DNA from 3 places in the Nocardiopsis sp. NPDC055824 genome. Region 1 is predicted to be linked to each of the others. Evidence: riboswitches for the same ligand, from Rfam matches in the RefSeq annotation. Region 1 holds a riboswitch; each other region holds the start of a gene.

Evidence for each region. Region 1 has a riboswitch for thiamine pyrophosphate ahead of ACWGL3_RS06060 (ECF transporter S component). Riboswitches for the same ligand answer to the same signal wherever they lie in the genome.
Region 2: it holds a riboswitch for thiamine pyrophosphate, as region 1 does, so the genes downstream of both, thiO (glycine oxidase ThiO) here and ACWGL3_RS06060 (ECF transporter S component) in region 1, are expected to answer to the same signal.
Region 3: it holds a riboswitch for thiamine pyrophosphate, as region 1 does, so the genes downstream of both, thiD (bifunctional hydroxymethylpyrimidine kinase/phosphomethylpyrimidine kinase) here and ACWGL3_RS06060 (ECF transporter S component) in region 1, are expected to answer to the same signal.

What each region holds. Positions count from the first base shown of each region.
Region 1 is NZ_JBSHDN010000015.1:13,531-23,979, reverse strand. Features, by position in the region: gene ACWGL3_RS06080 (protein kinase domain-containing protein) at 1-1,568, opposite strand, end outside; gene ACWGL3_RS06075 (enoyl-CoA hydratase/isomerase family protein) at 1,945-2,733, opposite strand; gene ACWGL3_RS06070 (energy-coupling factor transporter transmembrane component T family protein) at 2,788-3,576, opposite strand; gene ACWGL3_RS06065 (ABC transporter ATP-binding protein) at 3,573-5,069, opposite strand; gene ACWGL3_RS06060 (ECF transporter S component) at 5,175-5,786, opposite strand; TPP riboswitch at 5,897-6,004, opposite strand; gene ACWGL3_RS06055 (transglycosylase domain-containing protein) at 6,098-8,224, opposite strand; gene ACWGL3_RS06050 (alpha-1,4-glucan--maltose-1-phosphate maltosyltransferase) at 9,199-10,449, shown strand, end outside.
Region 2 is NZ_JBSHDN010000103.1:1,517-11,965, reverse strand. Features, by position in the region: gene metF (methylenetetrahydrofolate reductase [NAD(P)H]) at 1-829, opposite strand, end outside; gene ACWGL3_RS20010 (polyprenyl synthetase family protein) at 1,032-2,123, shown strand; gene ACWGL3_RS20005 (DUF418 domain-containing protein) at 2,234-3,547, shown strand; gene ACWGL3_RS20000 (SDR family oxidoreductase) at 3,616-4,509, shown strand; gene ACWGL3_RS19995 (zinc-binding dehydrogenase) at 4,662-5,666, shown strand; gene thiE (thiamine phosphate synthase) at 5,803-6,471, opposite strand; gene ACWGL3_RS19985 (Rv2175c family DNA-binding protein) at 6,610-6,987, opposite strand; TPP riboswitch at 7,095-7,208, shown strand; gene thiO (glycine oxidase ThiO) at 7,204-8,445, shown strand; gene thiS (sulfur carrier protein ThiS) at 8,454-8,669, shown strand; gene ACWGL3_RS19970 (thiazole synthase) at 8,672-9,454, shown strand; gene pknB (Stk1 family PASTA domain-containing Ser/Thr kinase) at 9,949-10,449, shown strand, end outside.
Region 3 is NZ_JBSHDN010000024.1:5,508-15,956, reverse strand. Features, by position in the region: gene ACWGL3_RS08300 (acyl-CoA synthetase) at 1-1,581, shown strand, start outside; gene ACWGL3_RS08295 (DUF368 domain-containing protein) at 1,993-2,943, shown strand; gene ACWGL3_RS08290 (DedA family protein) at 2,940-3,638, shown strand; TPP riboswitch at 3,744-3,841, shown strand; gene thiD (bifunctional hydroxymethylpyrimidine kinase/phosphomethylpyrimidine kinase) at 3,830-4,636, shown strand; gene ACWGL3_RS08280 (alanine/glycine:cation symporter family protein) at 4,769-6,208, opposite strand; gene ACWGL3_RS08275 (DUF6457 domain-containing protein) at 6,445-6,690, opposite strand; gene ACWGL3_RS08270 (glycosyltransferase family 4 protein) at 6,903-8,072, shown strand; gene ACWGL3_RS08265 (pyridoxal phosphate-dependent aminotransferase) at 8,224-9,549, opposite strand; gene ACWGL3_RS08260 (LysR family transcriptional regulator) at 9,682-10,449, shown strand, end outside.

The sequences.
Region 1 (10,449 bases):
AGGATGTCCGCGAAATCGCCCTTGTGCAGGGGCGTGTTGAAGAACTGCGTGTGCGGCGCCTGGTACCCGTCCTCCGGATCGGCCGTCTGGGGGCGCCCCCGGCCGGGCTCCACGGGGTCCATCATCATCGTCCCCTGCGGGTCGTCCCGCGGGGGCTCGCCGGGACGGATGCGCCGGGTGCTCCCCGGGTCGTCCGGGTCGTCCCCCACGGGGCTGATCCGCATGGTGCCCTGCGGGTCGTCGAGGTCTTCTCGGCCGCCCGGGGTGATCCGGTCGGTCCCCCGGAGCCCGCCCAGGTCGTCGGTCGACTCCGGGTCGCTCCAGCCCCGCTGCGCGCCCGACAGGTCGTCCGTCGGGTCCTCGTCTGCGTCCCAGGACCGCTGGGCGCCCCGCGCGCCGGAGAGGTCGTCCGTGGCCTCCTCGTCGGAGCGCCACCCGCCCGCCTCGGCGGCGTGGGTGGAGCGGGGGGACCCGCCGGGACCGGACCACGCGCTGGAGGCGGGGTTCGCGCCGCCGGCGGTGTGCGCGGGCCCCCAGCCCTCGTCGCCGGCTCCGCGTCCCGCCAGGTATCCGGCGGCTCCGCCGAGCACGGCGCCGGCCGCGCCCGCGGCCGCGGCCCCGCCCGCTCCCCGTCCGCCGCCCGTGCCGGAGTCCTCCGGTCCCACGCCCGTGGAGGGGTTGTGGACGGTGTGGCCGCCGGTGAGCCCGGTGGACCGGACCTCCTGGTCCTCGGTCCAGGGCAGGTCCAGGTTGAGGCGGCCCGCCTCGGCGACCAGCTCCGCGGCCGTGGGGCGGTTGCGCATGTCGCGGGAGACGGCGCGGTTGACCAGCGGGCGCAGCGCCTCGTGCATCCCGTCCATGTCGATCTCGCCGTTGAGGATGCGGAAGAAGATGACCTCGAAGGAGCCCGCGCCGTAGGGCGGGCGTCCCGTGGAGGCGAAGGCGACGGTGCCGCCCCAGGCGTGGATGTCCGTGGCCGGGCCGAGGTCGGTGCCCTCGATGACCTCCGGGGACAGGTAGCTGGGGGTGCCGACGAACGTGCCGGTCTGCGTCAGCTTGGCGCCGTCCACGGCGTGCGCGATGCCGAAGTCGATGACGATCGGCTCGCCGTTGGAGATGATCACGTTGCCCGGCTTGAGGTCGCGGTGGATCACCTCCACCGCGTGGATGTCCTGGATCGCCCGGGCGAGCCCGGTGATGAAGCGCGTGAGCGCGCGGCCCCGGAGCGGGCCGTGGTCGGTGACGGTCGCGTCCAGCGTGGGCCCGGGGATGTACTCGGTGACCACCCACGGGAGCTCGGCCTGGGTGTCGGCGTCGATGACCTCTGCCACGTTGGGGCTCTGCACCCGCCGCATGGTCTCGACCTCGCGGGCCAGCCGGGCCCGTGCGATGTGGTCGCCCGCGACCTCCGGCTTGAGGACCTTCAGCGCGACGAACTGGTCGGTCCGGGGATCCTCGGCCTGGTACACCACGCCCATTCCGCCCTGCCCGATACGGCGGCGGATCACGTAGTGGCCGATGCGCTCCGGCAGCTCCTCACCCGTGGGGAAACCTGCCGACATTGCCATCGAGAACTCATCCCCTCAAAAGACCGCATACCACCACGTCCAGCTTATCGGCCGGGGGATGGGTCAACATTGGCTTGTGTGGCCCGTCTCGGACCTGTGTGGTCTGTTCGGGACCGCCGGAGGGTCATGGGGGGCCGGCGGCCCGTCCGCCCTCGGACGACCACCACCGAGTATGACGGAAAACTGGCGTGGGCGGTTCCGCCCCGCTCGTCTCGACTGGCCGGATCCGGACGACCGGAGCAGGTCCTGTATCGCTACTTAACCTGACAAATGACTAAAACCATGCCAAAAAACAACAAAGCTTTGGGGAAGGGAGGGGCGGGCGCACCGGCCCGAGCGGCCGGGACCCCCGCCCCGAACTGCGCGGAGGCCCGCGTCAGCGCCCGTTGAACACCGCCTTGCCCGGCCCCTGCTCGACGAAGCTCCGCATCCCGTTCTTCTGGTCCTCGGTCGCGAACAGCCCGGCGAAGTGCAGGCGCTCGATCTCCAGCCCCGAGTCCAGGTCCGTCTCCAGGCCCCGGTCGACGGCCTCCTTGGCCGCGGCCAGCGCCACGGCGGGCCCCTCCGCGTACCGGGCCACCAGGGCCACGGCCGCCCGGTAGACGTCCCCGTCCGGGACGACCTCGTCGGCCAGCCCGATGCGCCCGGCCTCCTCCGCCCGCACGTGCCTGCCGCTGAAGATCATCTCCTTGGCCCGGGCGGGGCCGATCAGGCGCGGCAGGCGCTGGGTGCCGCCCGCCCCGGGGATGACGCCGAGCTGGATCTCGGGCACGCCCAGCCGGGCCCCCTCCCCCACCACCCGGAAGTCGGCGGCCAGCGCCAGCTCCAGCCCGCCGCCGAGGGCGTACCCGGTGACGGCGGCCACGACGGGCTTGGGGATGCGGGACACCAGGGTGAGGGCGTTCTGGAGGTTGCGCCCGTACTCCAGCATCTCCGCGTGGGTGCGGTCCGCCATCTCCTTGATGTCGGCGCCCGCCACGAACACGCGCTCGCCGCCGTAGAGCACCACCGCGCGCACGGCGGGGTCCGCGGAGACCCTCGTGGCGGCCTCGGCGATCTCCGCCGTCAGCACGGCGTTGAGCGCGTTGACCTTCGGCCGGTCCAACCGGATGACGGCCACCGCCGGGTGGTCCGGATCGGTCTCCACGCGCACGAACTCGCCCACGAACTCCACCTCTTCCACTTCGACGTCACTGTCCGGGCCACCTAATCACCCGGGTCAGGAGAACAGCAGCACCAGGGTGCCGAGCCGCGCGGACAGCGCGTACGCCCCCGCCAGCAGCAGGGCCGCACCCGCGAGCAGGAGCGTGTCCCCGACCCGCCAGCGGCTCTCCCTGGCCCATGTGCGGGGCCCGGTGCCGAACGCCCTGGCGTCCATCGCCGTCGCCAGCAGGGTCCCCGTCCGGATCGACCGCACCAGCAGCGCGAACAGCCTGCCGAAGAACAGCGTGACCATCCGCACCGGGTTGCGCCCGGCCTCCAGTCCGCGGGCCCGCCTCGCCAGGGTCACGGTCCGCCACTGGTCGGCCAGCAGGGGGATGAGCCGCAGCGCCGCCAGCACGCCCATGGCGGGGCGCTCGGGCACCCTCAACCTCTGCACGAGCCCGTCGGCCATCTCCGTCGGATCGCTGCTGACGGCCGCGAGGAGGCCGGGGAGGGCGATGGCGAGCAGGCGCACCGCGGCGCCCAGCGCCCCCTCCGCGCCGTGCTCGCCGTACAGGTAGTTGACCAGCCCGCTGGAGAGCCCCATGAGCAGGAAGGGGCCGCCGAGGACGAGCAGGGTGCGCCGGTCGATCCCGCTGAAGGGCAGGACCAGCAGAACGCCGGCCAGCACCACCCCGCCGGTGACCGCGTCCACGGCGGGGACCAGTCCGAGCCCCAGCAGCAGCGCGGCCAGCAGCTTGGCCGCCGGGTTGAGCCGGGCGAGCCAGTGGCGCGCTCCCCCGGCGCCCGGCGCGTCCGGGGCGGGGACGCCGCCCCTGCGGCCCCGGTCCTCCGAGACGCTCACAGCTCCGCCTTTCCCGCCGTGCCCGGGACCGCGCGGCCCCCCGCCACACGCACCCGCACGTCCGCGAAGTGCCGCAGGAGAAGTTCGTCGTGGGTCGCCACGACGACGGCGCACCCCTCGGCCCTCAGCCCGCCCAGCAGCTCGACCAGCTCCGTCCACGTCCGGGTGTCCTGGCCGAAGGTCGGCTCGTCCAGGACGAGGACTCCGGGCGCGTGCGAGGGGCCGGAGCTGAGCGCCGTGGCCACCGACAGCCGCCGCTTCTCGCCGCCCGAGAGCGTGTAGGGGTGGGCGTCGGCCAGGCCGGTCAGGCGCAGCCGCTCCAGCAGCTCGTCCACCCGCCGCTCGGTCCCGGCCCCGTCCGCCCCGGCCCGCCGCGGGGCGAACCGCAGCTCGTCCCGCACGGTGCCGGTGACGAACTGGTCCTCCGCGTGCTGGAACACGGTGCCCACGTGGCGGGACAGGAGCCGGGCGGGCCATCGCGCCAGCGGCCGCCGGTCGGCCTCCGCCAGGGGGCCGCGCGGCAGGACCGCGCCCCTGTGGGGTCGGGAGAGCCCCGCCAGCAGGGTCAGCAGCGTGGACTTGCCCGCACCGTTGGGGCCGGTCAGGGCGGTCGCCGTACCGGCCGCGACGGAGAGGTCCACCCCCTCCAGCACGGTCCTCCGGGGCGGGGCGCCCGCCCCCAGCTGGAAGGGGGTGCGCGCGGCGACGCCCACCGCCTCGACGCGGGGGCCGCCGCCCGGCGCGGGGGCCGGGCCGGGGGAGGGCTCGTCACCGGGGACCCACACTCCCTGCTCCGCGAGGGAGCTCCCGTGCGCGGCGAACACGGCCGCCGGATCGCCGTCGGCGACCACCCCGCCGCCCGGCTCGACGACCACGACCCTGTCCACCAGCCCGACCACGTCGGCGACCCGGTGCTCGACCAGGAGCAGGGTCGCCTCGGTCTCGGCGAGCAGGCGTTCCAGGACACCGCGCACCAGTGCGGCCCCGGCTGGGTCGAGGTTGGCGGTGGGCTCGTCCAGGAGGAGCAGGCGCGGGCGCATGGCGAGCGCGCCGGCGATGACCAGGCGCTGCTTCTCACCGCCCGACAGCGCGCCGGTGGGGTGGCGCCGCCCGTACGGGAAGCCGACCGCGTCGAGCGCGTCGTCCACCCTCGGCCAGATCAGGGCGGGGTCCACCCCCAGGTTCTCCGGTCCGAAGGCGACGTCGTCGCCCGCGCGGGCCATCACCAGCTGCGTCTCCGGGTCCTGGCCGACCAGGCCGACGCCTCCGCGGCCCCGGTCGGCGGGGAGGCCGTCGACCAGCAGCGTCCCCTCCTGGTCGCCGTTGAGGGCGCCGTCGGGGCCGGTGAGTCCGGCGAGGGAGTGCAGCAGGGTGGACTTGCCCGCCCCGGAGGCGCCGAGCAGCAGCACGCGCTCACCGGGCTCGACCGTGAGGTCCACCCCGCGCAGGGCGTACGACTCGCGGCCCGCGTGGCGCCACCCCCAGCCGGACAGCTCGACGCGTGCGCCGCCCCCTCCGGGGGGCCGGAGGGGGGACGGTGCCGCGGGGTGCTCCGCGGTCGCCCCCGAGGGGCCGCGGCGGTCGTGGTCGGCCACGGGTCAGCCCCTGGCCGACGGGAAGGGGGCCAGCGCGCCCGACCTGGCGAGCGCGGTGGTGAGGAGGCGGGCGCCGACGCCCGCGATGACCGCCGAGCTGATCACGACGATGACGCCGTAGACGAGCTGGAAGTGCAGGGGCCAGGTCACGTTGTAGACGAGGTTGTCGCGGACGGCCGGGGAGAGGCCGGCGGCGGCCGCCGCGAGCACGGCCGCGCCCATGCCCCAGCGCCGGTAGCCGAAGGCGAGGAAGACCAGCTCGGGGAGGAGGCCCTGGAGCGTCCCGTCGATGATCACCATGACCCCCCACTGCGTCCCCAGCACCGCCGACACCAGGGAGGCCGCGATCGAGGTGAGCAGTGCCGCGCCGGGCTTGCGGACGACCAGTCCGCCGAGGACGCCGGAGATCAGCCACATTCCGTAGACCGCCGCCTGCGCGGGGGGAAAGCCCACGAAGAGCGGGGTCGTGACCGACCAGACGATGTTCCAGAGCCAGAAGACGACGCCGACGGCGACGCCGATCACGGCCGCAACGACGATGTCGACGGTGCGCCAGCCGCGCAGCCGTCCGAGGACGTCGCGCCAGAATCCGGTACGCCCGGTCTCGGTGCTCATCAGGTGGTGTCCCTTCGTCGGGGTGGACGAGGGCCCATGTGGCCAAGAGCGACGCCGGAGGACGTGCCGCGCGCCGGGTCCGTCCCGGGTGCGCGGGAGCACGCCGCCGGAGACGGGTTCCTACGACTTCCTTCGCTGGCATGACCCAGATCAGGTGTGTAAGGGTCTGCGGCCGGGTGCCGCACTCTCAGCGCTCACGCGCTCCCCTGTCGGTTTCCCTCCATTATGCGTCAACAACGGGGGCCGCGGGGTGTTCCCTCCCCACGGCCCCCGTTCCCGCCCCGTCCGACCGCGCCCGCCGGCGGGCGCGGTCAGGCGTCGCCCTCGTCGTCCCCGCCCTTGGGAGGCGTCGCCGACGGGTTGCCGAAAGCCTTCGGCGAGGGGGCGAAGCCCTCGGCCGGCAGGTCGGCCGTGGCCCCGCGCATGGTGGCCTGCCAGATGGGGCCCGGCAGCGTGCCGCCGTAGACGATGCCGTAGTAGCGCCCGCCGATCGTCACGCCCTGGAGCGGGTTCTCCTCGCCTCCGCGCATGTCGCCGACGACCACGGCCGACGCGAGGTTCGGGGTGTAGCCGGCGAACCAGGCGTAGGCGGCGTTGTCGGTGGTGCCGGTCTTGCCCGCGGCGGGGCGGTCGAGGCCGAGGCCGTTGGCGGTGCCGCCCTTGAACGTCTGCTGGAGCAGGTGGTTGACCCCGTCCGCGACGTCGCGCTCGACCCTGCCCTCCTCGCAGTCGGTGCGCGCCTCGACCTCCCGGGTGCCCTCGGCGCCCTCGCGGCCGATCCGCACGGAGACCACCGGGACGGGCTCGCAGTAGGTGCCGCGGGCGGCGAACGTGGCGTACGCGTTGGCGACGGTCAGCGGGGACACCTCCTGGTCCCCCAGGGTGAAGGAGCTCCAGACCCCCAGCGGTTGGCCGTCGGCGCGGTGGATGCCGACCCGCTCGGCCATCTCCGAGGTCTCGCAGAGGCCGACGCGCTTCTGGAGCTGCGCGAAGTAGGTGTTCACGGACCCCTTGGTCGCGCTGATCATGTTGTGCCGGCCGCCGTCGCTCTCCCCGGCGTTGCTCACGCTCCACCCGGACATCACGCCGCCGTCGCAGTTCTCGAGCCCTCCGACCGAGACGCTCTCGGGCGAGGAGAAGCTGGTGCCGTAGCCCAGTCCGGAGTGCAGGGCGGCGGCCAGGGTGAACGTCTTGAACGTCGACCCCGCCTGGTAGCCGAGCGAACCGCCGGCCTCGCTGTCCACCGCCAGGTTGATGGAGGTCGTGCCGAGCGCCTCGTCGTCGAACCCGTAGCGCAGGTTCTGCGCCATGCCCCGGATCCGGCCGGTGCCGGGCTCGACGACGGCCTGGGCGGAGAACTTGGTGGACTCCTCCGCCGGGACGTACCGCTCGATGGCCTCCTCCGCGGCCCGCTGCGTCTCCCCGTCGAGCGTGGTCCGCACGGTGATGCCGCCCTTGGTGAGCGCCTCGTCGCGCTCCCCCTGGAGCTCCCCGAGGATGTCGGAGCCGCGCAGCCAGCGCATGACGAAGTCGCAGAAGAACGGCTGCTCCGAGTGGTAGCAGCTGCCTCCGCGCGGGGTCGGGTCCAGTGCGAGCCCCCGGCTCGCGTGCTCCTCGACCTGCGCCGCGTCCAGGTGCCCGGTCGCCCCCATCCGCTCCAGCACCAGGTCGCGGCGCTCGCGCGCGGCCTCGCGGTTGTTGAGCGGGTCGTAGAACGAGGGGCTGCGCACGAGCCCGACGATGGTGGCGGCCTGCGCCGGGTCCAGGTCGGCGGCGGAGACGGAGAAGTACCGCTGGGCCGCCACCTCGATGCCGTACGCCCCCGCCCCGAAGTAGGCGAGGTTGAGGTAGCCCTCCATGATCTCGTCCTTAGTGAGGCGGTCCTCGATGTCGATGGCGTGGCGCAGCTCCAGCAGCTTGCGGCCCAGGGTCTGCTCACTGGCGCGCTCCACCTCCTCCTCGGTGGAGGCCTGCTCGATGAGCAGGTTCTTGACGTACTGCTGGGTGATGGTGGACCCGCCCTGGGTGTCCCCCTGCGCGGTGCGCATGGCGGCCCTGATCACGCCGCGCAGGTCCAGTCCGGAGTGTTCGTAGAACCGGTCGTCCTCGATCGCCATGAGAGCGGCGGGCACCCACGGGCTGACCGCGTCCAGGGGCACCACCTCGCGCTCGCGGTCGGCGACCTCCGCGATCGGGTTGTGGTCGACGTCGGTGAGGAGCACGCGCTCCGCCAGCGGGGAGATCTCCAGGTCGCTGGGGAGGGCCATGAAGGCGGCGGCCGTGTCCCTTCCGATCAGCCCCAACCCGCCCACCCACGGCATGACCAGCGCGGCGGTCAGGAGACCGGCGACCGCTCCCGTGCCCGTGAGGCGCAGGACGGCGTCCTTGCGGCCTCCGTCCGAGCGGTCGCCGTCACCGGCGCCCCTCCCGTGCTCCACCGCGTCGCCGAGTGCGGTCACGCGCTCCCGGAGCCGGTCCACCAGGGGGAGGACGGCCCGGTCGGCCCACCTCCTCCAGCGCGGCGCCCCGAAGGCGCCTCCGGCGGCCGCGCCGGGCCCGCCGGCCCCCCGGCCCCGGCGGCCGGGGCTTCCCGCCTCCCGCGCGTGCCGCGGGGCCCGGCCCCCGTCCTGGCCCCGCTCCCCCTGCGGAGGACCGTCCTGGTTCGGCTCCGTCACGTCGCCCCCCTCGGCCGTGTGACGCCCCGTCCGCGTCGCGCGCGCGGAGACAGGGCACTGCGACCTCCACGCTCGCAGGGGTACCGCAAAGCCCGGGAGGCCGAATCGGGCGTGTCATCGAAAAGCTTGCCCAATCCGCGGCAAAGCGCCCGGCCCCGACGCACCCGCGGGAGGCCGCGAAACGGGTGCGCGGTCCACTCGTCATCCGGGCGAAACAACCTCGGCGGACGGCGCCCGAGGCGAGCATGCCCGAATTCGCGACAAAAGGGCCCTGGGCGATCATTCCGACACACCCGGATGTCCGGAATACAGCCCGGCGAACCCCGGGTGCATTCGGTGATCCCTACCCAGGACGGCCCGCCACCCAACACGACCGACGAATTTTCCGTCCTTTCACCACAGACCATCAGAAAACAACCACAGAGGCACCTGAATCCCCCGGTTTCTTATGACTGATATGTACGGTTTACCCAGGTGAAACCCGACAAATAACAGGCCCCAAGCCTTCCGGCCAGTGTGATGAGGAACACACAAATTATCCGGCCCCGACACTCCGCCAAACACCACAAGAGGGCAGACGATAGACAGCAGAGGGAACCGAAGCCGTAATCCGGACAGTTTCCGTTCCGGATCTTCGTTAACTCCGCCTTGCGTCGGATTAACAACAGGTTATTTTTACCTGCCATAAACCGCTCGTGCCCAGAAACGCCCGAACCACGACAATTACGGTGTAGCCAGTGATCGGACGCCTGCCCATCCTCGACATCTCTCCAGACAACGACCTCGGTCCGGTGAAAGCAGTTCCCCGGGAACGCTTCACCGTGGGGGCGACGGTCATCCGGGAGGGCCACGACTCCCTCGCCGCAGGGGTCGTCGTGTACTCCCCCCGGGGCCGCCGCGAACGCCTCGTGCCCATGCGCGAGCACGCGCCCGGCACCGACCGCTACGAGGCCGAGATCAGCCTCCCCTCCGAGGGGACGTGGTCCTTCTCGGTCGAGGCGTGGACCGATCCCTTCACCACCTGGCACCGCGTCGCCCGGGTCAAACTCCCCCTGGGCCAGGACACCGGGCCCGTACTGGAGGAGGGGGCCCGGCTGCTCGCACGCGCCGGCCGGCGCGTGCCCCGCAACCCCGCCCTCACCAGGGCGGCCGAGGTCCTGAGGGACGCCTCGGCGGATCCGCTGGACCGCTTCGCCGCGGCGATCACCCCCGAGGTCCTGGACGGGATGGAACGCCACCCGATCCGCGAGCTGGTCACCAGGTCCGGGCGCACCGGGGTCGTCGTCCACCGCGAGCGGGCGCTCTTCGGCTCCTGGTACGAGTTCTTCCCCAGGTCCGAGGGAGCCCAGGTCGACACGGCCCCCGGGCAGGAGCGCTCGGGGACCTTCGCCTCCGCCGCCAAACGCCTGCCCGCCATCGCCGGCATGGGCTTCGACGTCGTCTACCTGCCCCCCGTCCACCCGATCGGCACGAGCCACCGCAAGGGCGCCAACAACGCCCTGTCCGCCGGCCCCGGCGAGCCCGGCTCGGTGTGGGCGGTCGGGTCCGCCGCGGGGGGCCACGACGCCGTCCACCCGGACCTGGGCACGCTCGCCGACTTCGACGCGTTCGTCGGCGAGGCCGCCGAGCACGGCCTGGAGATCGCCCTCGACCTGGCCCTCCAGTGCTCCCCCGACCACCCGTGGGTCACCGAGCACCCCGAGTGGTTCACCACCCGGGCCGACGGCTCCATCGCCTACGCGGAGAACCCGCCCAAGAAGTACCAGGACATCTACCCCCTCGACTTCGACAACGACTTCGAGGGCCTGTACACGGAGATCCGGCGCGTCGTCCAGCACTGGATCGACCACGGGGTCCGGATCTTCCGGGTCGACAACCCCCACACCAAACCGGTCGCCTTCTGGGAGCGGCTGCTCGCCGACGTGGCCCGGGAGCACCCCGACGTGCTCTTCCTCGCCGAGGCCTTCACCCGCCCCGCCATGATGCGC
Region 2 (10,449 bases), on a different contig from region 1:
CCGGCGCGCCCTCGTCGAGCAGGCGCTCGCACATGCGCTGGGCGTGCTCGATGCCGAAGGCCCGCACCGCCTCGGCGTCGTCGCCGAAGGACTCGAACCGCTCCGCCAGGGCGCGCGGGAAGGGGGCCCCGGAGAGCTTCTCCGAGCGCGGGATGAAGGACGAGCGGACCACGGGGAACACCTCGGGGATGATCGGCACCTCGCACCCCCGGGCCGCCACGCGGTCGCGCAGCCGCAGGTAGTCCTCCGGGTCGAAGAACATCTGGGTGATGGCGTAGTCGGCGCCCGCCTCGCACTTGCGCACGAAGTGGTCGGTGTCGGTCTCCACGTCGGCCGAGCGCGGGTGCTTGTACGGAAACGCGGCCACGCCCACGCAGAAGTCGCCGCTGTCCTTGAGGAGGCGGACGAGCTCCTCGGTGTAGGTCAGCCCCTCGGGGTGGCTGACCCACTCGCCGTCGGGGTCGCCGGGGGGGTCGCCGCGCACGGCGAGCATGTTGGAGACGCCGGCGTCCGCGAAGCGCCCGATGAGGTGGCGCAGCTCGGCGACGGAGTGGTCGACGAGCGTCATGTGCGCCACCGGCAGCAGGGTGGTGTCGGTGGCGATGCGCTCGGTCGTCTCCACGGTCAGCCCGCGCGTGCTGCCGCCCGCGCCGTAGGTGACCGAGACGAAGGACGGGCCGAGTGCCTCGATCTCCCGGATCGCGCGCCACAGCCGCTCCTGCGACTGGGGCGTGCGCGGTGGGAAGAACTCGAAGGAGAACATCGGCTCGCCCGCGTTGAGGAGTTCGCGGATATGACGCGGCCTGGGGGCCGGGCTTCGGGGCGCCACGGGGCGTGTCGGTGCTGCCAGCATGTGCACCAGCTTAGGCGAAGCGCACTCACGGACAGGGACCGGCGTCCCACAGTGCGAGACCGTGTCCGGGCCGTCCGGCGCGGGGCGCGCCCGGTGGGGCGCGGACCCGCCCGCCCCGGCGGAGCGGGTCGGCCGAACCGGGGTGAGGACGCCCCGAACAGCCGATAACGTGCAGGACATGGCCCCTTCCTCTTCTTCCACTTCCGCACTCTCCCCGTCCGTCTTCGCGGCCCGCCCCGCGGTGGACCGCGAGCTGGCCGGGTTCGGCGCCGCGCACCGCGAGCTGGTCCTGGGGATCGGCGAGGAGCTGGCACCCGCCATGGACGCCCTGGAGGCGATGCTCTCCGGCGGCAAGCGCCTGCGCCCGACCTTCTGCTACTGGGGGTGGAGGGGCGCCGGGGGCGCCGCCGACGACGAGCGGCTGATCCGTGCCGCCGCGTCCCTGGAGTACCTCCAGGCGTGCGCGCTCATCCACGACGACGTGATCGACAACAGCGACACCCGCCGCGGGCTGCCCGCCACCCACAAGCGGCTGGCCGGGCTGCACGCCGACCAGGGGTGGGGCGGCGACGGCGACGGGTTCGGCCGGGGGGCGGCGATCCTCATCGGCGACCTGTGCCTGGTCTGGTCGGACGAGATGTACCAGGCCAGCGGGTTCCCGCCGGAGGTGCTGCGGGACGGTCGGCGCCCCTTCGACGCGATGCGCACGGAGGTGATGGCCGGGCAGTACCTGGACACCCTGGAGCAGGTGCGCAGCACGGGCACCCGCGAGGCCGCCCTGCGCGTGATGCGGTACAAGTCGGCCAAGTACACGGTGGAGCGCCCCCTGCACCTGGGTGCGGCCCTGGCGGGCCGGTACGAGGAGCTGGCGGGGGTCTACACGGACTACGGCCTCCCGCTGGGCGTGGCCTTCCAGCTGCGCGACGACGTCCTCGGCGTGTTCGGCGACCCGTCCACCACGGGCAAGCCCGCCGGCGACGACCTGCGCGAGGGCAAGCGGACACTCATCGTCGCCGAGACGCTGGCCCGCACCGGGGCCGCCGACGGCGAGCGCTTCGCCTCCCTGCTGGGCGACCCCGACCTGTCGGTGGACGCGGTCGAGTGGATGTGCGGGCTGATCGAGGGCTCGGGCGCGCTGCGTGCCTGCGAGGACCTCGTCGAGGAGTACGCCGGACAGGCCGTGGCCGCCCTGGACAGCCCCGAGCTGGACGCGGACGCCCGCGAGCCGCTGCGCGCCCTGGTGGTGGCGGCGACCGCGCGCACCCACTGAACCCGGCCCTTAGGGGATATTCAGGGGTTTCCCAGCGCAAAAGTACGTTGTGCCCGACTTCGTCCTCCGGTTGAATCGTCGAAAGACCTAGCGCGACCGGAGGACACCCCATGTCTGGGCACACCGTCTCACGAGGCCCGACGGACGCGGGTGAACGGGCGCTCGCCCCCGACCTGGCACGCGGGTTCATGCTCCTGTTCATCGCGATCGCCAACACCGTCTGGTACCTGTGGGCCGTCCCCATGGGCGGCCTGAGCGCCCACCCGGAGCCCGGGGGCGTGCTGGACGCGGCGGCGCAGTTCTTCACCGTCGTCGCGGTCGACGGGCGCAGCTACCCGATGTTCGCGTTCCTGTTCGGCTACGGCATGGTGCAGCTCGCGCGGCGCCAGGAGGCCGCGGGAGCGGACGCGGGGGCCGTCGACGCGCTGCTGCGCCGCCGCAACCTGTGGCTGCTCGCGTTCGGCCTCGTGCACGCGCTGCTGCTGTGGATGGGCGACGTCCTGGGCGCCTACGGACTGGCCGGCCTGCTCCTGGGCTGGCTGTTCCTGCGCCGCAGGGACACCACCCTGCTGGTGTGGGCCGGGCTCCTGACCGGCCTCATGCTGCTGCTGTCGGCCGCCAGCCTGGTCGGCCTGGCGCTCATGCCCGCGGACCAGCCCGCGATGGCGGGTCCGGGCATGGACGACATGGCCTTCAACATCGGCAACCCCTCGATCCTGGGCGCCGCGATCGGGCGGCTGTCGGTGTGGCCGCTCATCGTGCTCGGCCAGGGCCTGCTCGGCCTGACCGTGCCCACGGCGATCCTGCTCGGCTTCTGGGCGGCGCGCCGCCGGATCCTGGAGGAACCGGGCCGCCACCTGGTCCTTCTGCGGCTGACGGCCGCCGCCGGCATCTCCCTCGGGTGGCTGGGCGGCCTCCCCTCCGCGCTCGTCCAGGTCGGGGCGTGGGACCTGACCGTCTCCCAGGGCGGCATGCTGGCCCTGCCCCACATGGTGACCGGCCTGGCCTGCGGCGTCGGCTACGTGGCGCTGATCGCCCTGGTCGCCCACCGGATCCAGGCGGGGGGCCGCGGGCCCGGCCCGGTGGTGACCGCCCTGAGCGCGACCGGCAAGCGGTCGCTGTCGGCGTACCTCGCCCAGTCGGTCCTGTGCGCGCCGGTCCTGACCGCCTGGGGGCTGGGGGTCGCGGCCCACCTGTCGCCGTGGTCGATGTTCCTGTTCGCGGTGGGGGTCTGGCTGGTCACGGTGGCCGGCGCGTACGCGCTGGAGCGCGCGGGCAGGCGGGGCCCGGCCGAGGTGCTGCTGCGCCGGCTGGCCTACCGGAGGACCGGACGGGGGTCGTCGGAGGGCGCCCCCGGAGGCGACGGCGCAGGCCCTCCCTCGGGGCCCGGCGAGGGGAAGGGCCAAGAGCGCACCACCCCCTGACCCGGAGGCGCAAAAAGCCGCGTGCCGGTGAGTGCCCGGCAGGCCCTCGTACCTCAGGATGGGGTGTCATGGGCGACGATCACATGACAAACCACACCATAGGTGTGACCGGGGCGACCGGGGCGCTGGGCGGGCGGGTGGCAGCCCGGATCGCACGGCTCGGATTGGCGCAGCGCCTCGTCGTGCGCGACATCAACCGGGCGCCGGAGTACCCGGGCAGCACCGCGGCGATGGCGGCCTACGAGGACACGGCGGGCTTCGAGCGGGCCTGCCGGGGTGTGGACACACTGTTCCTGGTCTCGGCGACCGAGTCCGAGGACCGGATGGACGTCCACCTGAGCGCGGTGGACGGGGCGGTCCGCGCGGGGGTGTCCCGGATCGTCTACCTGTCCTTCCTGGGGGCTGGTCCGGCCGCCACGTTCACGTTCGCGCGCACGCACTTCTACACCGAGGCCCACATCAGGTCGACGGGGGTGCGGTACACGTTCCTGAGACCCAGCCTGTACCTGGACCTGCTGCCCGGCTGGGTGGGGGACGACGGCGTGGTGCGCGGCCCGGCCGGCGACGGCCGGGTCGCGTGGGTGTCCCGGGACGACGTGGCGGACGTGGCGACGGCGGTGCTGACCGACCCGGCGACCGCGCTCGCCTCGGAGGACACGACCCACGACGTCACCGGCCCGGAGGCCCTGACCCTCGGAGCCACGGTCGACAAGCTGGGCACGCTCACCGGCCGCTCCGTCCGCTACGTGCCGGAGACCTGGGAGGAGGCGCTGGAGTCGCGCCGCGCCACCGGCGCCCCGGAGTGGGCCGTCGAGGGGTGGGCCTCGTCGTACGCCGCGATCGCCGCGGGTGAGCTCGACGAGGTCGCCCCGACGGTGCCCAAGCTGACCGGCCACCCGGCCCAGTCCATCGAGGGGTTCCTCCGGCGCCATCCGAGCGCCCTGTCGCACGTCGGGGTCTGACCACCGCCCGCCCGCCACCGCCGCGCCCCGTGCGCGGCGGTTTCGTCGTCCCGGGGACTTCTCCCGCACCTGGACTTGACCTCAATATTAGTTGAGGTACCAGGCTGGGCACCGCCGGCGGAGAGCACGGCGCGACAGCGAGGAGATCCGGTATGCGAGCGGTACGGGTGGACGGGTTCGGCGGCCCCGAGGTCCTGGTGGCCCGGGAGGTGCCCGAACCGGAGCCGGGGCCCGGGCAGGTCGTGGTGGAGGTGGCGGCGTCCAACGTGATGTACCTGGACACGCTGGTCCGCAGCGGATGGGGGCTGGACCACTTCCCGGTGGAGCCCCCGTACGTGCCGGGCGCGGGGGTGGCCGGGACCGTGGTCCGGGTCGGCGAGGGGGTGGCCCCGGAGAGGGTCGGCGCGCTGGTCGTCACCGACACCGGCCGTGCCGCCCCGGAGGGGGGCGAGCCCGTGCCCCCCTTCGGCGGGTACGCCCAGCGGGTCGCCGTCCCGGCGTCGGGACTGGTCGACGTCCCGGAGGGCCTGGCCCCGGAGCAGGCGCTGGCACTCCTGCACGACGGGCCCACCGCCCTCTCGCTGGAGCGCAGCGGCGGGTTCGGCCCGGGCACGTGGGTGCTCGTGCTGGCGGCGACGGGCGGGGCCGGCAGCCTGGCGGTCCAGCTCGCCGCCGCGGCCGGGGCGCGCGTCGTGGGCGCCGCCCGGGGCCCGGAGAAACTGGCCCTCGCCCGTGAGATGGGGGCGGAGGCGGTCGTGGACTACTCCGAGCCCGGATGGGTGGAGCGGGTCCGCGAGGCCACCGGCGGCGCGGGCGCCGACGTGGTCCTGGACGGGAGCGGCGGCGACCTCGGCGAGGCGGCGTTCGGCGCCGTGGCCGACGGCGGACGCTTCCTCTCCTACGGCTCCGCGGGGGGCCGCTTCTCCGAGGTGGACGCCGGGGAGGCGGAGCGCCGCGGGATCGAGGTGTTCGGCCTCTTCGACCTGGAGGACGGGAAGGAGGGTCGGAGCGGCGCCGTGCGCCGGATCCTGGAGATGGCCCGCTCCGGGCGCGTGAGACCGCATGTGGGGCTGACGCTGCCCCTGGAGCGGGCGGAGGAGGCCCACCGGGCGCTGGAGGAGCGCCGGGTCCTGGGCAAGGTGCTCCTCGTGCCGTGAGGCCGGTGGGGCGACCACCGGCCGGGCGCGGGCGGCCGCGCCGTCGGGGACGGGGCCGACTGCGGGGCCGCCCCCTCCCCCGGGGGCGGGGCGGCGTCCTCGCCCTCCCGGGGTCCGGCGGGGCCGGGGGCGCCGCTCAGCCCCCGGTGCGGGCGGTCAGGCGCTCGCGCAGCCCGGCCGCGGCGGCCCGGGGGTCCTCGGCCTCGGTGATCGCGCGCACGACCACGACCCGGCGGGCGCCCGCCTCCACCACCGCGTCGATGTTGGTCGCGTCGATCCCGCCGATGGCGAACCACGGGCGGTCCGTGCCCAGCGCCGCGGCGCGTTCGACCAGGGACAGGCCCGCCGCGGGGCGGCCCGGCTTGGTGGGGGTGGCCCAGGTGGGGCCGACGCAGAAGTAGTCGCTCCCGGCCTCCTCGGCGGAGGAGGAGGCGGCCGCGATGTCGTTGTTGGAGCGGCCGATCACGGGGTCCGCCCCGATGATGTCGCGGGCCATGGGCACCGGCAGGTCGCGCTGGCCCAGGTGCAGGACGTCGGCGCGCACCGCGCGGGCGATGTCCGCGCGGTCGTTCACCGCGAGCAGGGCCCCGTGCCGCTCACAGGCCTCCCGCATGACCTCCAGGGCCGCGATCTCCTCGCGGGCCTCCAGCCCCTTGTCCCGGAGCTGGATGATGTCCACCCCTCCGGCCAGGGCCGCGTCGGTGAACTCGGCGAGATCACCGCGCCCGGTCCGGGCGTCGGTGCACAGGTACAGAAGGGATGCGTCCAGGCGCTTGCGCAGGCTGGTTCCGTGGCTGGTCCTCACCCCGCCCACCCTAGGCCCTCGCCGGCCGGCCCCCGAGGGGAGGCCGCCCGACGGCGCGCCGCGCCCCGGGCCGTGTTCCGCGGATCGTTCCGGGCCCGCGTCCGCCGACGCCCGCCGAGAGCGTCCGCGGACCACGCGCTAGAAGGCCATGCTCTGGGCGCGGCGGCGCACCTCGGTGCCCCGGTTCTCCCGCATCGCCTGGATGGGCGTGCCCGGCAGGGTGTCGTCGGGGGTGAAGAGCCAGCGCAGGGCCTCCTCCGTGGAGAAGCCCGCGTCGGTCAGCAGCACCAGGGTCCCGGGCAGCCCCTTGACGAGGTCGTCGCCGTCGATGAAGGCGGCGGGGACGGACAGCTGCCCTCCGCGGACCACACCCATCATGCGGTTCTCGCGGATCAGGGTCTTGATCCGGTTGGGGCTCACGCCGAGCGGCGCGGCCGCCTCCTTCAGGGTCAGCCACTCGCCGACCAGCGTGTCTATGTCGATGTCGCTTCGTGTCACCCTCCCAATCTGCCACATCCGCACGGGGCCCGGACACCTTCCGGCGCCGCGGGGGCCGGGCGCCGTGGAGATCCCCACCACTGCCACGCATTCCGGGAGGAGGTTCTAGGATGGGGACAGACCTCTGCACATCCCGCGGGAGCCGGGTGGGACCCGGCTGAGAGGGAGGCTGTGAGCCTCCGACCGCACGAACCTGATCCGGGTCATGCCGGCGAAGGGAGTGGGAACAGCGCCGTGCGCACGAAGAACGATCCCCGCCGCGAAACGATTCGTCCTACCGGTGGCGGCCCCGGGGACGCGCCGGAGCGGACCGTCGTCGTGGTCGGCGGCGGCCTCGTGGGGAGGGTCACCGCCTGGCGGGCCGCCCAGGAGGGCCTCCGCGTCACCCTGGTCGAACCCGACCCCGTGACCGGCCCCGCCGGTGCCCGTGCCGCCTCCACCGTCGCGGCGGGCATGCTCACCCCGGCCACCGAGGCCGTGTTCGGCGAGGAGCCCCTCATGGAGTTCGGGGTCCGCTCCGCGGGCATGTACCCCGGGTTCGTCGCCGAGCTGGAGGCCGCCGGCGGGATCCGCGTGGGCTACCGCACCACCGGGACCCTCCTGGTGGCCTTCGACCGCGACGACATGGCCGTCCTCACCGACCTGCACCGGCTCCAGGAGCGCCTGGGCATCGCCACCGAGCGCCTGACGAGCCGCGAGTGCCGCCGGCTGGAGCCGGTGCTCGCCCCGTCCGTGCGCGGCGGCGTGCTCGCTCCCGACGACCACTCCGTCGACCCCCGGCTGCTGCTGCGCGCCCTGGCCGCGGCGGGCGGACGCGCGGGAGTCACCGAGACCGCCGGTCGGGCGGAGGAGGTCACGGCCCCCGGCCCCGGGGGCGCCCGGCTGGGCGTGCGCCTGGACGACGGCCGGGTCCTGCCCGCCCACCAGGTCGTCCTGGCCGCAGGCTGCTGGAGCGACCGCGTCAAGGTGCCCGAACCGGTGGTGCCGCCGCTGCGCCCGGTCAAGGGCCAGCTCCTGCGCGCCCGGGTGCCGGCCGGCGAGCCGCCCCTCGTCGGCCGCACGGTCCGGGGCCTGGTGAGGGGCTTCACCACCTACCTGGTGCCGCGCGCCGACGGAGAGGTGGTCATCGGCGCCACCCAGGAGGAGCTCGGCTACGACACCTCGCTCACCGCCGGGGGCCTCTGGCAGGTCCTGCGGGACGCGCGCGAGCTCGTCCCGGGGGTGACCGAGCTGGAGGTCACCGAGACCTGTGTGGGCCTGCGCCCGGGCTCACCGGACAACGAGCCCCTGCTGGGGCCGACCCGGGTCCCCGGCCTGCACCTGGCCGCGGGGCACTTCAGGCACGGGGTCCTGCTGACCCCGGCCACCGGGGAGGCCATGGCGCGCGCCCTCACCACGGGCGCCCTGCCGGAGTACGCGCGCAGGTTCGCCGCGGACCGGGTGTCCGGCGACGCGCACACGACGACGTGGGAGTAGGAGAGGCAGTGCAACTCATCATCAACGGCGACCTCCGCGAGTTCGCCGACGGCACGACCGTGGAGGCGGTCGTCCGCGACCTGACCGCGCCGGGCGGCGGCACGATCCCCGGCGGGATCGCCGTGGCCGTCAACGACGAGGTGGTGCGCCGGGCCGCGTGGGCGGACGGCGCGCTGGGCGCGGGCGACCGCGTGGACGTCCTCACCGCGGTCCAGGGAGGCTGAGCATGAGCGCACACGGAACCGGAGGCGTCGAGGACCCCCTGGTGATCGCCGGGACCTCCTTCGGCTCGCGGCTGATCACCGGCACCGGCGGGGCGCCCTCCCTGGAGGTCCTGGAGGAGGCCCTGGTGACCTCCGGGACCGAGCTGACCACCGTGGCCATGCGCAGGGTCTCCCCCGGCGCCCAGGGGTCGGTGTGGGACGTGCTGTCCCGCAACAGGATCCGCGCGCTGCCCAACACCGCGGGGTGCTTCACCGCGGCGGACGCGGTGCGCACCGCCCGGCTGGGACGCGAGGCCCTGGGCACGGACTGGGTGAAACTGGAGGTCGTGGCGGACGAGCACACCCTGCTGCCCGACCCGGTGGAGCTCCTGGACGCCGCCGAGCAGCTGGTGGACGAGGGGTTCACCGTCCTGCCCTACACCAACGACGACCCGGTGCTGGCCCGGCGCCTGGAGCAGCTGGGGTGCGCGGCGGTGATGCCGCTGGCCGCGCCGATCGGCTCCGGGCTGGGGATCCGCAACCCGCACAACCTCGAACTGATCGTGGAGGGCGCGGGGGTCCCCGTGATCGTGGACGCCGGGATCGGCACCGCCAGCGACGCCGCCCTCGCGATGGAGCTGGGCTGCGACGCGGTCCTGCTGGCCACGGCCGTGACCCGGGCACAGGACCCGGTGCGCATGGCCGCCGCGATGCGCGACGCCGTCCGGGCCGGCCGGGGCGCCCGCCTGGCCGGTCGCATCCCGGTGCGTCGGCACGCCCTCGCGTCGTCCCCCGCGGTGGAGTAGCGCCCCGGCGCGGCCTGCCGCCGCGCACGCCCGGGGAGGGCCGCCGACCGCGTGTCCCGTCCCTCCGGGGCGTGACGCGCCCGGGGCCGGGGCGCACGGGGCGCGTGTTCCGTCCGGGCGTGACCGGTCCCACCCTGGCCGGCCCGCCGGGACGGCCCCCGGGGCCGCGACGCCGCGGGGACCGGGCCTCCCGGTCCCCGGACCGGGGGCCCGGCGCGCACCGGTCCCGCGAGGTCCGGAGCGCCGTTCCCGGAACGTTTGGAACCGTCCCCTAACGTGGGATGGGTGTGCGGCCCGACGGAGGGCACCGCACGCTCGCCGATGAACCAGGCGCGAACGCCCGCCACCGAGGGTGGAGAGGCGCGACGCGACCGCGAACCGCGGGGCAGACCTGGCGTGGGCTTCCGCTATCGTGTCGGTTCGACACCCGGTGTCGGGTACGCGCCACCAACCGCGACAGCCCGCGCTCCCCGCAGCAAGGACACTACTCCGCCGTGGACATGACGACTTCCGACCCGCTCGTAGGCGCGACCCTCGACCGACGCTACTTCGTCGAGTCCAGGATCGCCGGAGGCGGGATGGCGACCGTCTACGTCGCCCACGACCTGAGGCTGGACCGCCGCCTGGCGCTGAAGGTGATGCACCCGTCGCTGGCACAGGACCCCACCTTCGTCCAGCGCTTCATCAACGAGGCGCACTCCGTCGCCAAGCTCTCCCACCCCAACGTCGTCCAGGTCTTCGACCAGGGTGAGGACCAGGGACACGTGTTCCTGGCGATGGAGTACGTGCCCGGCCGCACCCTGCGCGACCTGCTCAAGGCCCGCGGACGCCTGTCCCCGCACGAGGCCCTGAACGTCATGGCGTCGGTCCTGGCCGCGCTCGGCGCCGCCCACCAGGCGGGCATGGTCCACCGCGACGTCAAGCCCGAGAACGTCCTCCTCACCGAGGACGGCCGGGTCAAGGTGGCCGACTTCGGCCTGGCGCGCGCCGTGGAG
Region 3 (10,449 bases), on a different contig from region 1:
CCCCGGCGCCTCACGTACCGGGCCCTGCACGACCGCTCCGTCCGCCTCGCCCGCCACCTGGTCGGCGCGGGCGTGGGCCGCGGCGAGCACGTCGCGATCCTGGCCTTCAACCGCGCCGAGTGGATGGAGTCCTTCCTCGGCGTTCTGCGCGCGGGAGCGGTCCCGGTCAACGTCAACTACCGCTACGTCGCGGGCGAGCTGCGGCACGTCCTGGCCGACTCGCACGCGGTCGCGCTGATCGCGGAGGACTCCCTGGCGTCCACGGTCGAGGCCGTGCTCCCGGACCTCCCCCGGCTCCGCCACGTGGTGCTCGTCTCCGACGGCTCCGTGCGCGGCGCCGAGGGGGTCGGCTACGAGGAGGCGCTGGCCGCCGCGCCGGAGGGCGCGGCCCTTCCTCCGACCAGCGGCGAGGACCACTACCTGCTCTACACCGGGGGCACCACCGGCTACCCCAAGGGGGTGCTGTGGCGGCAGGCCGACATCTTCCGCGCCGCCCTGGAGCGGCGCTCCCCCGGCGCCCCCCGGGCCCGGACCCTGGACGACGTGGCCGGGCGCGCCGCCCGGTGCTTCCCCCAGCGCATGCTGGTGCTCGGCCCGCTCATGCACGCCGCCGGGCAGTGGAACGCCCTGAGCATGCTGCTGTGCGGCAAGCAGGTGGTGCTGTCCACCGACCGCAGCTTCCGGCCCGACCGGGTGCTGGAGACGGCGCACCGGGAGGGCGTGCACACGGTCCAGCTGGTGGGCGACGCCATGGCCCGCCCGCTGGCCCGGCACCTGCTCACCGAACCCGGCCTGTGCCCGGACCTGACCGCCGTCCGCTCCGGCGGCACACCGCTCACCCCGCAGGTGCGCGGCCTGTGGCGCGCCTGGCGCGAGGACGTCGCCCTGGCCGACTCCTACGGGGGGTCGGAGACGGGCGTGTGCGGTTCGGCGACCGCCGCGGAGGGGAGCGGCGGGCCGGACGGCTCCGTGTCCCTGGAGGGGGCCGCCGACGCCCGCAGCTTCACGATGGGCGGCAGCATCGCGGTGCTGGACCAGGCGCTGCGCCCGCTCCCGCCGGGCTCGCCCGAGGTCGGCCGGATCGCGCGCACCGGCCGGATCCCGCTCGGCTACTACAACGACCCCATCACGACGGCCCGCACCTTCCCCACCGACGCCGACGGGCGCCGCTGGGCCCTGTCCGGCGACTTCGGGACGCGGGCCGGGGACGGGTCGATCGTCCTCCTGGGGCGCGGGAGCGCCGTCATCAACACCGCCGGGGAGAAGGTGTACCCGGAGGAGGTGGAGGCCGCCCTGAAGGCGCACCCCTCGGTGGAGGACGCGATCGTGGTGCCCGCCTCGGACGAGCGGCTCGGCCAGAGGGTGACGGCCCTGGTCTCCCTCGCCGCGGGGGCCCGCCTGGAGGAGGCCGCCCTGCTGGACCACTGCCGCGTGCGCCTGGCGGGGTTCAAGGTCCCGAGGACCGTCCACTTCGTGGACCGGGTGCGGCGCACGGCCGTCGGCAAACAGGACTACCGGTGGGCGGCGTCGGTGGCCCGGGACGAGGGCGGGGTCCCGCGTCCGAGCCCGCTGCGGTACTGACGGCCGCGGTCCGCGGAACCGCCCGGCGCGGGGGCGGGGGCGGCGGCCGGCCTGTGGAGGACCACACCCTGTCACTGAGACGAAGCACAGTTTTCGGATGCTATCCGGCAGCCCTGCCACAGGGCCGAAAATTACGTCATTCCAGGACAAAGGCCACGTAAGAGTTCTGCCAGGCCTCGCTTTGGCTGCTCCAGACGGGGTGCGGTCGTCCACAACTCTCCTCAACGCCTGCCCACAGCGGCCTCCGCCCCTTGTACCTTAGATCCCGACGGCCGCGATCTCCGGCCGATTCGGACAGTCTCCTTTTCGCCTCATCCCCACCCGTCGCACATTCGCGTGCGCGGGCGAGACCCTTAGGACGGAGGAAGGCGCACCTCTCCCGGACTCCCCGGGTAGCGTCCAACCACCCAGATGGCCAATTCCGCAGGCTCCTACCTCCTCGACGCGGTGCGCGGCGGCGCCGTGGGCGCCTCCGAAGCCCTTCCGGGCATCAGCGGCGGGACCGTCGCCCTCATCGTCGGCCTCTACGACAAGCTCATCGGCGGCGCGGGCCACATGGTCAGCGGGATCAAGCGGTACGTCACGGACGTCCCGCGCGGGCGCGGCAGGGCCCGCGCGCAGGAGCAGTTCCGACAGGTGGACTGGAGCGTCCTGGTTCCCGCGCTGGTCGGCATGGCCGTGTTCCTGGTCCTGGCCGCCCTCCTCCTGGCGCCGCTCGTCGACGCCTACACCCGGTACGCCTACGCCCTGTTCTTCGGCCTCGTCCTGGCGTGCCTGTGGATCCCCTACTCCGGGGCGGGCCGCCCCTGGAGGGCCGGGCACTACGCCGTGGCACTGGTGTTCGCCGTGGCCGCCTTCGTGCTCACCGGGCTGCCGGGCGCCAACCTGCCGACCCACCCGGCGGTCGTCTTCCTCGCCGCCGCGGTGGCCGTCTGCGCGCTCGTCCTGCCGGGGCTGTCCGGCTCCTTCATCCTGCTCACACTCGGGCTCTACGAGCCGACGATCAGCGCGGTCGGCGACCTGGACATCGCCTACCTGGCCGTCTTCGCCCTGGGCATGCTCACCGGCCTGTCCCTGTTCGTGAAGCTGCTCCAGCACCTCCTGGAGAACTTCCACCACATGACCCTCGTTGTACTCACCGGCCTCATGGCCGGTTCGCTGCGCGCCCTGTGGCCGTGGCAGACCGAGTCCCGCGAGGTCGTCACCCCCACCGACGTCCCTGTGACAGTCGTCTTCATCGTCGCCGGTTTCGTGATCGTGACCGCGGCCATCGTCTGGGAGCGCCGCAAGCGCTCCCGGGCCGAGGCCGCCCGCGTCGCGGCCGGCGTCCGACCGGAAAGAACGGAAAGCCACTTCTCATGACAGCGAATCTGTGGACGGCGTCGAACCTGGCGATGGAAGGCGAGGTCGTCCACGAGTACGAGGGCTTCATCGGCTGGGTGCTGAGCCTGATGACGACCCTGGGCGAGCCCGGCGTCGGCGTGGCCCTGTTCATCGAGACCTTCTTCCCCCCGATGCCGAGCGAGGCGGTCCTGCCCGGTGCGGGCTTCCTCGCCTACGACGGGCACATGAACGTCTGGCTCGCCATCCTGTGGGCCACGATCGGCTGCCTGGTCGGCGCCTGGGGCTTCTACGCGATCGGCGCCCTGCTGGGCCGGGACCGCACCAAGTGGCTGGTGGAGAAGACCCCCCTGCTCGAGGTCGAGGACTTCTACAAGGCCGAGCGCTTCTTCGCCCGCTTCGGCGGCCTCGCCGTGCTCCTGGGCCGGTGCGTGCCGCTGGTGCGCAGCTTCATCTCGGTCCCCGCCGGCATCGAGCGGATGCCCATCCTCAAGTTCTCCGTGTACACCGTGATCGGCTCCGCCGTCTGGAACTCGATCTGGATCGGACTCGGCTACGCCTTCGGCCCGGCCATCAAGCCGATCCTGGTGCAGTGGAGCGGCCTCATCAGCAACATCGTGCTGGTCGTCATCGCCCTGCTGTTCCTGTGGTTCGTCATCGTCCGCGTCCGCAAGCTGCTCAAGGCCCGGTCCGCGGACAACGCCCCCACCCTCTGAACGGCGCCGGCAGCCGTACGGGCCCCTCGGGCCCGCGCGTCCGGAACACATACGCCGACCCCCTCGGGTCGGCCGCACACTGAGCGGGGCCGCCCACGCGGCGGCCCCGACGGCGCGGGGTGCCGGTGAGTCCACCGGCTGAGAGCACACCCGTCGAACCTGCCCTAGTTCGTACTAGCGAAGGAACGCCCATGAGCGCGTACAACATCGTGTCCATCGCCGGCAGCGACCCCAGCGGGGGCGCCGGGATCCAGGCGGACCTCAAGGCCTTCTCCGCACACGGCGCCTTCGGCATGACCGTGGTCGCGGCCCTCACCGCCCAGTCCACGCGCGGCGTCACCGGGGTCCACCCGATCCCCGCCGATTTCGTCGCCCACCAGATGGACACCCTCTTCTCCGACGCCACGGTGCACGCGGTCAAGGTCGGCATGCTCGGCACGGCCGAGGTCACCGAGGCCGTCGCCGAGGCGATCGGGCGCCACGGACTGCCCCACGTGGTGGTGGACCCGGTGATGGTGGCCAAGAGCGGCGACCGCCTGCTGGAGCCCTCCGCCGTCGACGCGCTGCGCACCCGGCTGCTGCCCCGGGCGGACCTGGTCACGCCGAACCTGCCCGAGGCGGCCGACCTGCTGGGCGAGCCGGAGGCGGCCGACCTGGCGGCGATGCACGAGCAGGCCCTCCGGCTGCTGGAGTTCGGTCCGCGCGCGGTCCTGCTCAAGGGAGGCCACCTGGCCGGAGAGGACTGCGTCGACATCCTCGTGGCCCAGGGCTCCGCCCCGGTCGAGTTCCGCTCGCCGAGGGTCCGCACCCGCAACACGCACGGCACGGGGTGCACCCTGTCCTCCTCGATCGCGGCCCTGCTTCCGCAGCGGCCGGACACGGCCTCCGCCGTGGGCGACGCCAAGGCCTACCTGACCGAGGCGCTCCGGCGGGCGGACGAGATCGACGCCGGAGGCGGGCAGGGGCCCGTGCACCACTTCCACGCCTGGTGGAAGTAGGACCCGCCGACCGGGGGGCGGCACCGACGCCCTCCCCCGCGGGACCGGGCCCGGCGGAGCGGCGCGTCCGCCTCCGCCGGGCCCGGCCGCGTTCGCGGCGGCCGGGGGCGCGGCGGGCCGCCGGTCGTGCCGCTACCCCCGTACGGGCTCCATGACCGCGTCCGGGTCCCGCCAGTCCGGGTGGGCGAAGAACTTCCTCGTCTCCGCGACGACCACCGGGGACAGCAGGAGCAGCCCGATCAGGTTGGGCAGGGCCATGAGGCCGTTGGCGATGTCGCTGAACAGCCACACCGCGTCGATCTGCGCCGTGGCGCCGACGTAGACGACCGCGATGAACAGCAGCCGGTAGGGCACGACGAGCGAGCGCCCCGCCAGGTACACGACGCACCTCTCGCCGTAGTAGGCCCAGCCGAGGATGGTCGTGTAGGCGAAGACCACCACCGCGCAGGCGACGAACACGGGCCCCAGGCCCGCCAGGTCCGGGCTGATCCGGCCGAGGCCGGCCTCCATCGCGGATGTGGTGAGCAGAACCCCCTTGTCGCTGCCCTCCACCCCCGCGGCGTCGGGGTCCTGCCACACCCCGGTCGTGATGATCATCATCGCGGTCAGGGTCAGCATGATCACGGTGTCGACGAAGGTCTGCGTCATCGCGACGAGGGCCTGGCGGACCGGCTGGTCGGTCCTGGCCGCGGCGGCGGCGATGGCGCCGGTGCCCATGCCGGACTCGTTCGAGAAGATGCCGCGGGAGACGCCCTGGCGGATGACGTACATCAGGGTGGCGCCCGCGAACCCGCCCGCCGCGGAGGTGCCGGTGAAGGCGTCGCCGAGGACCAGTGCGAAGGCGGGGCCGATCCGGTCGTGGTGCACCGCCAGGACCAGCAGGTTCATGAGGACGAAGCCGATGATCATGAACGGGACCACGGCGGAGGCGACCCGGCCGATCCCCTTGATGCCGCCGAGGACGACCACGGCGGTCAGCAGCATCAGGACCACGCCGACGGCCCGCTGGTCGGCGCCGGTGGCGTCGTTGACCGCCTCGGCCACGGCGTTGGCCTGGGTGCCGTTGCCGATGCCGAAGGCGGCCACCGCCCCGAAGACGGCGAACGAGCAGCCGAGGAGGACGCCGAGCCCTCCGGGGAGGCCCCGGCGCAGGTAGTACATCGGGCCGCCGGCCTGCTCGCCCCTCTCGTCCGTGACCCGGTACTTCACCCCGAGCAGGGCCTCGCTGTACTTGGTGGCCATGCCCAGGACGCCGGTGACCCACATCCAGAAGAGGGCTCCCGGTCCGCCGAGTCCGATGGCCAGGCCCACCCCGGCGATGTTGCCGACGCCGGTCGTCGCGGCCAGGGCGGTGTTGAGGGCCTGGAAGTGCGAGATGTCGCCCCTCAGGTCCTCGCCGACCTCCTCCCGCCGGACGAGGGCGAGCCACAGGGCGTGGGCGAGCCGGGTGAACTGGAGCGCCCGCAGCCGGATCGTCAGGTAGACCCCGGTGACCAGCAGCAGCGGGAGGAGGACGAGCGGACCCCAGACGATGCCGCTCAGTACTCCGGCCATGTCGAGCAGCAGGTCCACGGGGGTCTCCGTCTCGGTGCGCGCGTCGGCCCGGCGCCACCGGCACGGCGAGGCGGGGTCCGGCGGTCCGGGGGGTCGTGCCGACGGTAGTGGACACCGCGCGGTGTCGCCGGGAAATCGCGGCAACACGCGGCGGAGCCGTGTCCCCCGCTCCCCGGGGCCTCCTCACCGGGGGCCGGGGGACGCCCGCCCTCCGGACGCTCCGGCCCCCGCAGGCGCGTGTGGGCGTGCAGCGGTCAGGAGTCGTCCTTGTGGGAGAGGGCGAGCCTGCTCAGCACCTCGGCGGCCCGGACCGGGTCGGCGCCCCGGCCCACGGCGATGCCGAGCAGGTAGGTGGTGAGCGGGGCGGCGGGGCGGGCCACCGAGTGGGCGGCGTCCTTGGCGAGGTCGAGGACGCGGTCGACGTCCTCCTTGCCCAGGGGCTCCGTACCGGTCAGTTCCAGTTCACGGCGGACGGCTTCCGCCCATTCGACGAGGGTCACCGGGCGACTCCTAGGAGAGGGATGGCGGTCACGTCAGGCGATCATAGCCACCCTGGTGTCACCGGGCGGCCACAGGCGCGCGCGGGCGGGTCACCGTCCGATCGCCCGACCCACGCCTGCGCTTCGGGAGGGGTTCCCCCCGTGCCGGACCGCGGTTCATCCGGCGGTCCTAGTGTCGGCACCAGCCTTCCCCCGGCGTTGGGAGCCCCCGCATGCCACCGACCGAGCCCTCTCAGCCGCTTCGCGTGGCGATCGTGACGGAGTCCTTCCTCCCCCAGGTCAACGGGGTGACCAACTCCGTCTGCCGGGTCGCCGACCTGCTCGCCTCGCGCGGGCACCGGGCCCTCGTCCTGGCTCCCGGCCCCGGACCGTCCTCCTACGCGGGCTTCCCCGTGGTCCGCATGCCCTCGCTCCCCCTTCCCTTCTACCGGGACTTCCCCGTGGGCCTTCCCGCCCGGCGCACGATGACCGCGGCCGTCCGCGCCTTCGCCCCCGACGTGCTGCACCTGGCCTCGCCCGCCCTGCTCGGGTCCGCGGCGGTGGAGACCGCCCGCCGCTGGGCCCTCCCGACGGTGGCGGTGTTCCAGACCGACCTCCCCGGCTTCGCGGCGCGCTACGGCCTGCCCGGCGGCGACGGCGTCTGGTCCCTGCTCAAGCGCACGCACTCCGCCGTCGACCGCACGCTCGTCCCCTCCTCGGCCGCCATGGAGGCGCTGTCCGGGCGCGGGTTCCCCCGGCTGGACCTGTGGCGGCGCGGTGTCGACGCCCACCGGTTCTCCCCCGCCCACCGCGACGACGGCCTGCGCCGCAGGCTCGCGCCGAACGGCGAGACCGTCGTGGGCTACGTGGGGAGGCTGGCCCGGGACAAGCGGGTCGACCTGCTCGCCCACGTGGCCCGCCTGCGCAACATCAGGCTGGTCGTGGTCGGGGACGGCCCCGAGCGCTCCCGCCTGCGCCGCCGCCTGCCCGACGCCGTCTTCACCGGGCAGCGCACGGGCTCCGAGCTGTCCCGGCTGTACGCGTCGATGGACGTGTTCGTCCACACGGGGGCCGACGAGACGTTCTGCCAGGCCGTCCAGGAGGCGCTGGCCTCGGGGGTGCCGGTGGTCGCCCCCGCCGCGGGCGGGCCGCTGGACCTGGTCGTCCCCGAGCACAACGGGCTCCTGTTCGCGCCGGACTCGGTCCGCGAGCTGCGCGTGGCGGTCGGGCGCCTGGCCCACAACAGGGCCGTGCGGGAGAGGATGGCCGGGCGGGCCCGCGCCTCGGTGGAGCACCGCAGCTGGGAGGCGGTCGGCGACCAGCTCATCGGCCACTACCGGGCGGTGATCGCGCCCAGCCGCGAGCTGGCGGCGCGGGGGACCGACACCGCGCGGTCAGCCTGAGCGCTTCCGGTCGGCGGGACGGCCGCGGGCGGGGGTCGGAGCGGCCCGTCACCGGACAGGGCTCCGGCCTCCCCCGGAAGGAGCGTCCGGGGGAGGCCGGAAGAGTGTGCGCCCGCCCCGCCCCCTTCCACGGGGCGGACGCCGGGATGGTCTAGCCGACGGTCTGGGCGGTGGCCCGGGCCCGCGTGACGACGGCGCCGGGAGCGGCGTCGAGCAGCATGGCGAGGACCTCGTCGAGCCTGTCCAGGTGGGCGCGGATCCAGGGCAGGGCCAGCGGGTCCGTGGCGGCGAGCGCGGTGTAGCGGCGCTCCTCGGACTCCCCGTAGAGGAGGCTGGTGGCGACCCTCATGCGCAGGGCCCCGGCCCCCTCGCCGAATTCGAGGGCGGGCAGGACACCCATGCCGAAGCGGTCCAAAAGCAGCCCGGTCAGCGCCGGTCCGGTGGTCACGCCGTGCAGGGCGGCCAGTCTCCCGCGGACCGGCTCGAAGTCGGGGTAGAGGTAGAACGCGGCGCGCGGGGCGGCGACGGTCGCGCCGGCGCGCTCGAAGGCCCCGGCGACCGCGCGGGCCACGATGCCGTGCAGGCGGCTGCTGCGGTCGATGTGGTCGACGAGTTCGGCGGGCTCGGTGAAGGCGTGGGAGGCGGCCTCCTGGACGGGGGCGGCGGGGCTGGACCAGATCTCGCTGGCCACACCCAGCAGCCCGCCGCGCAGCCGGTGGCCGGCCTCGGAGTCGGGAAGGCGCAGCACGCCGATCCGCCATCCGCCCAGGGCGAGGTTCTTGCTCAGGCCGGTGGAGATGACGGTGCGCTCGGGCGCGTACTCGGCGGGGCTGTGGATCTCGACGGGGTCCTCGCCCGGGCCCGCCGGATGCACCAGGTCCCGGTAGATCTCGTCGGAGATGATCAGCAGGTCGAGCTCGCGCGCCACCTCGGAGAGCCTGCGGACGGTGTCGGCGTCGGCCACGGTCCCGGTGGGGTTGTCCGGCAGGGTGACGACGACGGCGTTGACCGTCCGCCCCTCCTCGCGGGCGGCGGTCACCGCGGCGTGCAGGAGGTCGGGCTGCGGCACGCCGCCCTGGCCGGTGGCCGTGGGGACCAGGATCGGCCGCTGGCCGACCAGGCGGCTCTGCGCGGCGTAGCTGACCCAGCTGGGCGCGGCGATCGCGGTGTCGCCGCCGATCTCCAGCAGGAGGCTGTACAGGAGCGGCTTGCTGCCGGGGCCGGCGATGACCAGGCCGGGGTCGGTGGGCAGTCCGCGGCGTTCCCAGTAGCCCGCCGCGGCCTCCCGCAGGGCCGCCGACCCGGCGACGGGACCGTAGGCGTTGGCGCCGTTGCCGGCGGAGAGCCGGTCGCGCATGACCGGGTGGACCGGGAGCCCGGCCTCTCCGAAGCCGAGCGGCAGAACGCGCACCCCCTGGCGCCGCTTCTCGGCGAGGGCTTCGTTGACGGCAAGGGTGGCGGACACAGTGACGGTCATGGACGACTCATCTCCGGCTCATCGTTCGGCGCTCGACCGCGCCTCGGTGCGGCGGTCTGTCATGCCTCACCCTGCCCCGCTCCGGTCATCAGTACAAGCGAGTCTTTTCGATGCTGAGCGTAAGATGTCCTTATGCTCGATCTCCGACGCCTGCACGTCCTCCGCGAGTTCAGCGTCCGGGGCACCATCGCGGCCACCGCGAGCGCCCTCGGCTACACGCCTTCCGCGGTCTCCCAGCAGCTGGCCAGACTGGAGCAGGAGACGGGTGTCGCGCTCCTGGACCGCTCCCCCAAGGGCGCCGAGCTGACCGACGCCGGACGGCTGCTCGTGACCCAGGCGGAGGAGATCCTGGCCCTGGTGGAGGCGACCGAGTCGGTGCTCGCGGAGCAGGCGGACGTCGCCCTCGGCATGGTGACCGTCACGGCGTTCCCGACCGCCGCCGTGGCGTTCGCCCCCCTGCTCGCCCCGCCGCTGCGGCGGCACGAGGGGATGCAGCTCGTCCTCCGGCAGACCCTGCTGTCGACCGGGCCCCAGAAGGTGCGGTCGCGGGAGGTGGACATCGCCCTGGTCGACGACTGGTCGGGGCAGCACCCCGGCCGGGGCCCCGACGGCGGGCTGCGCCACATCCACCTGCTGCGCGACCCCCTGGTGCTGGCGGTGCCGGAGGACCACAGGCTGGCGGACCCGGCCGAGCCGGCGACACTGGACCGCCTGCTCGGCGAGTCGTGGATCGTGGCTCCGCAGACCGAGCGATCGCGCTACGGAACGGACCGGCTCCTGGCCGAGGTGGGCGGGCTTCCCGCCACCACCTGGGAGTTCGAGGGCCTGGGGACCATCCTGAGCCTGGTGTCCCGGGGCATCGGGATCGCCGCCGTCCCGGCCCTGGCGATGGTGGGCTCC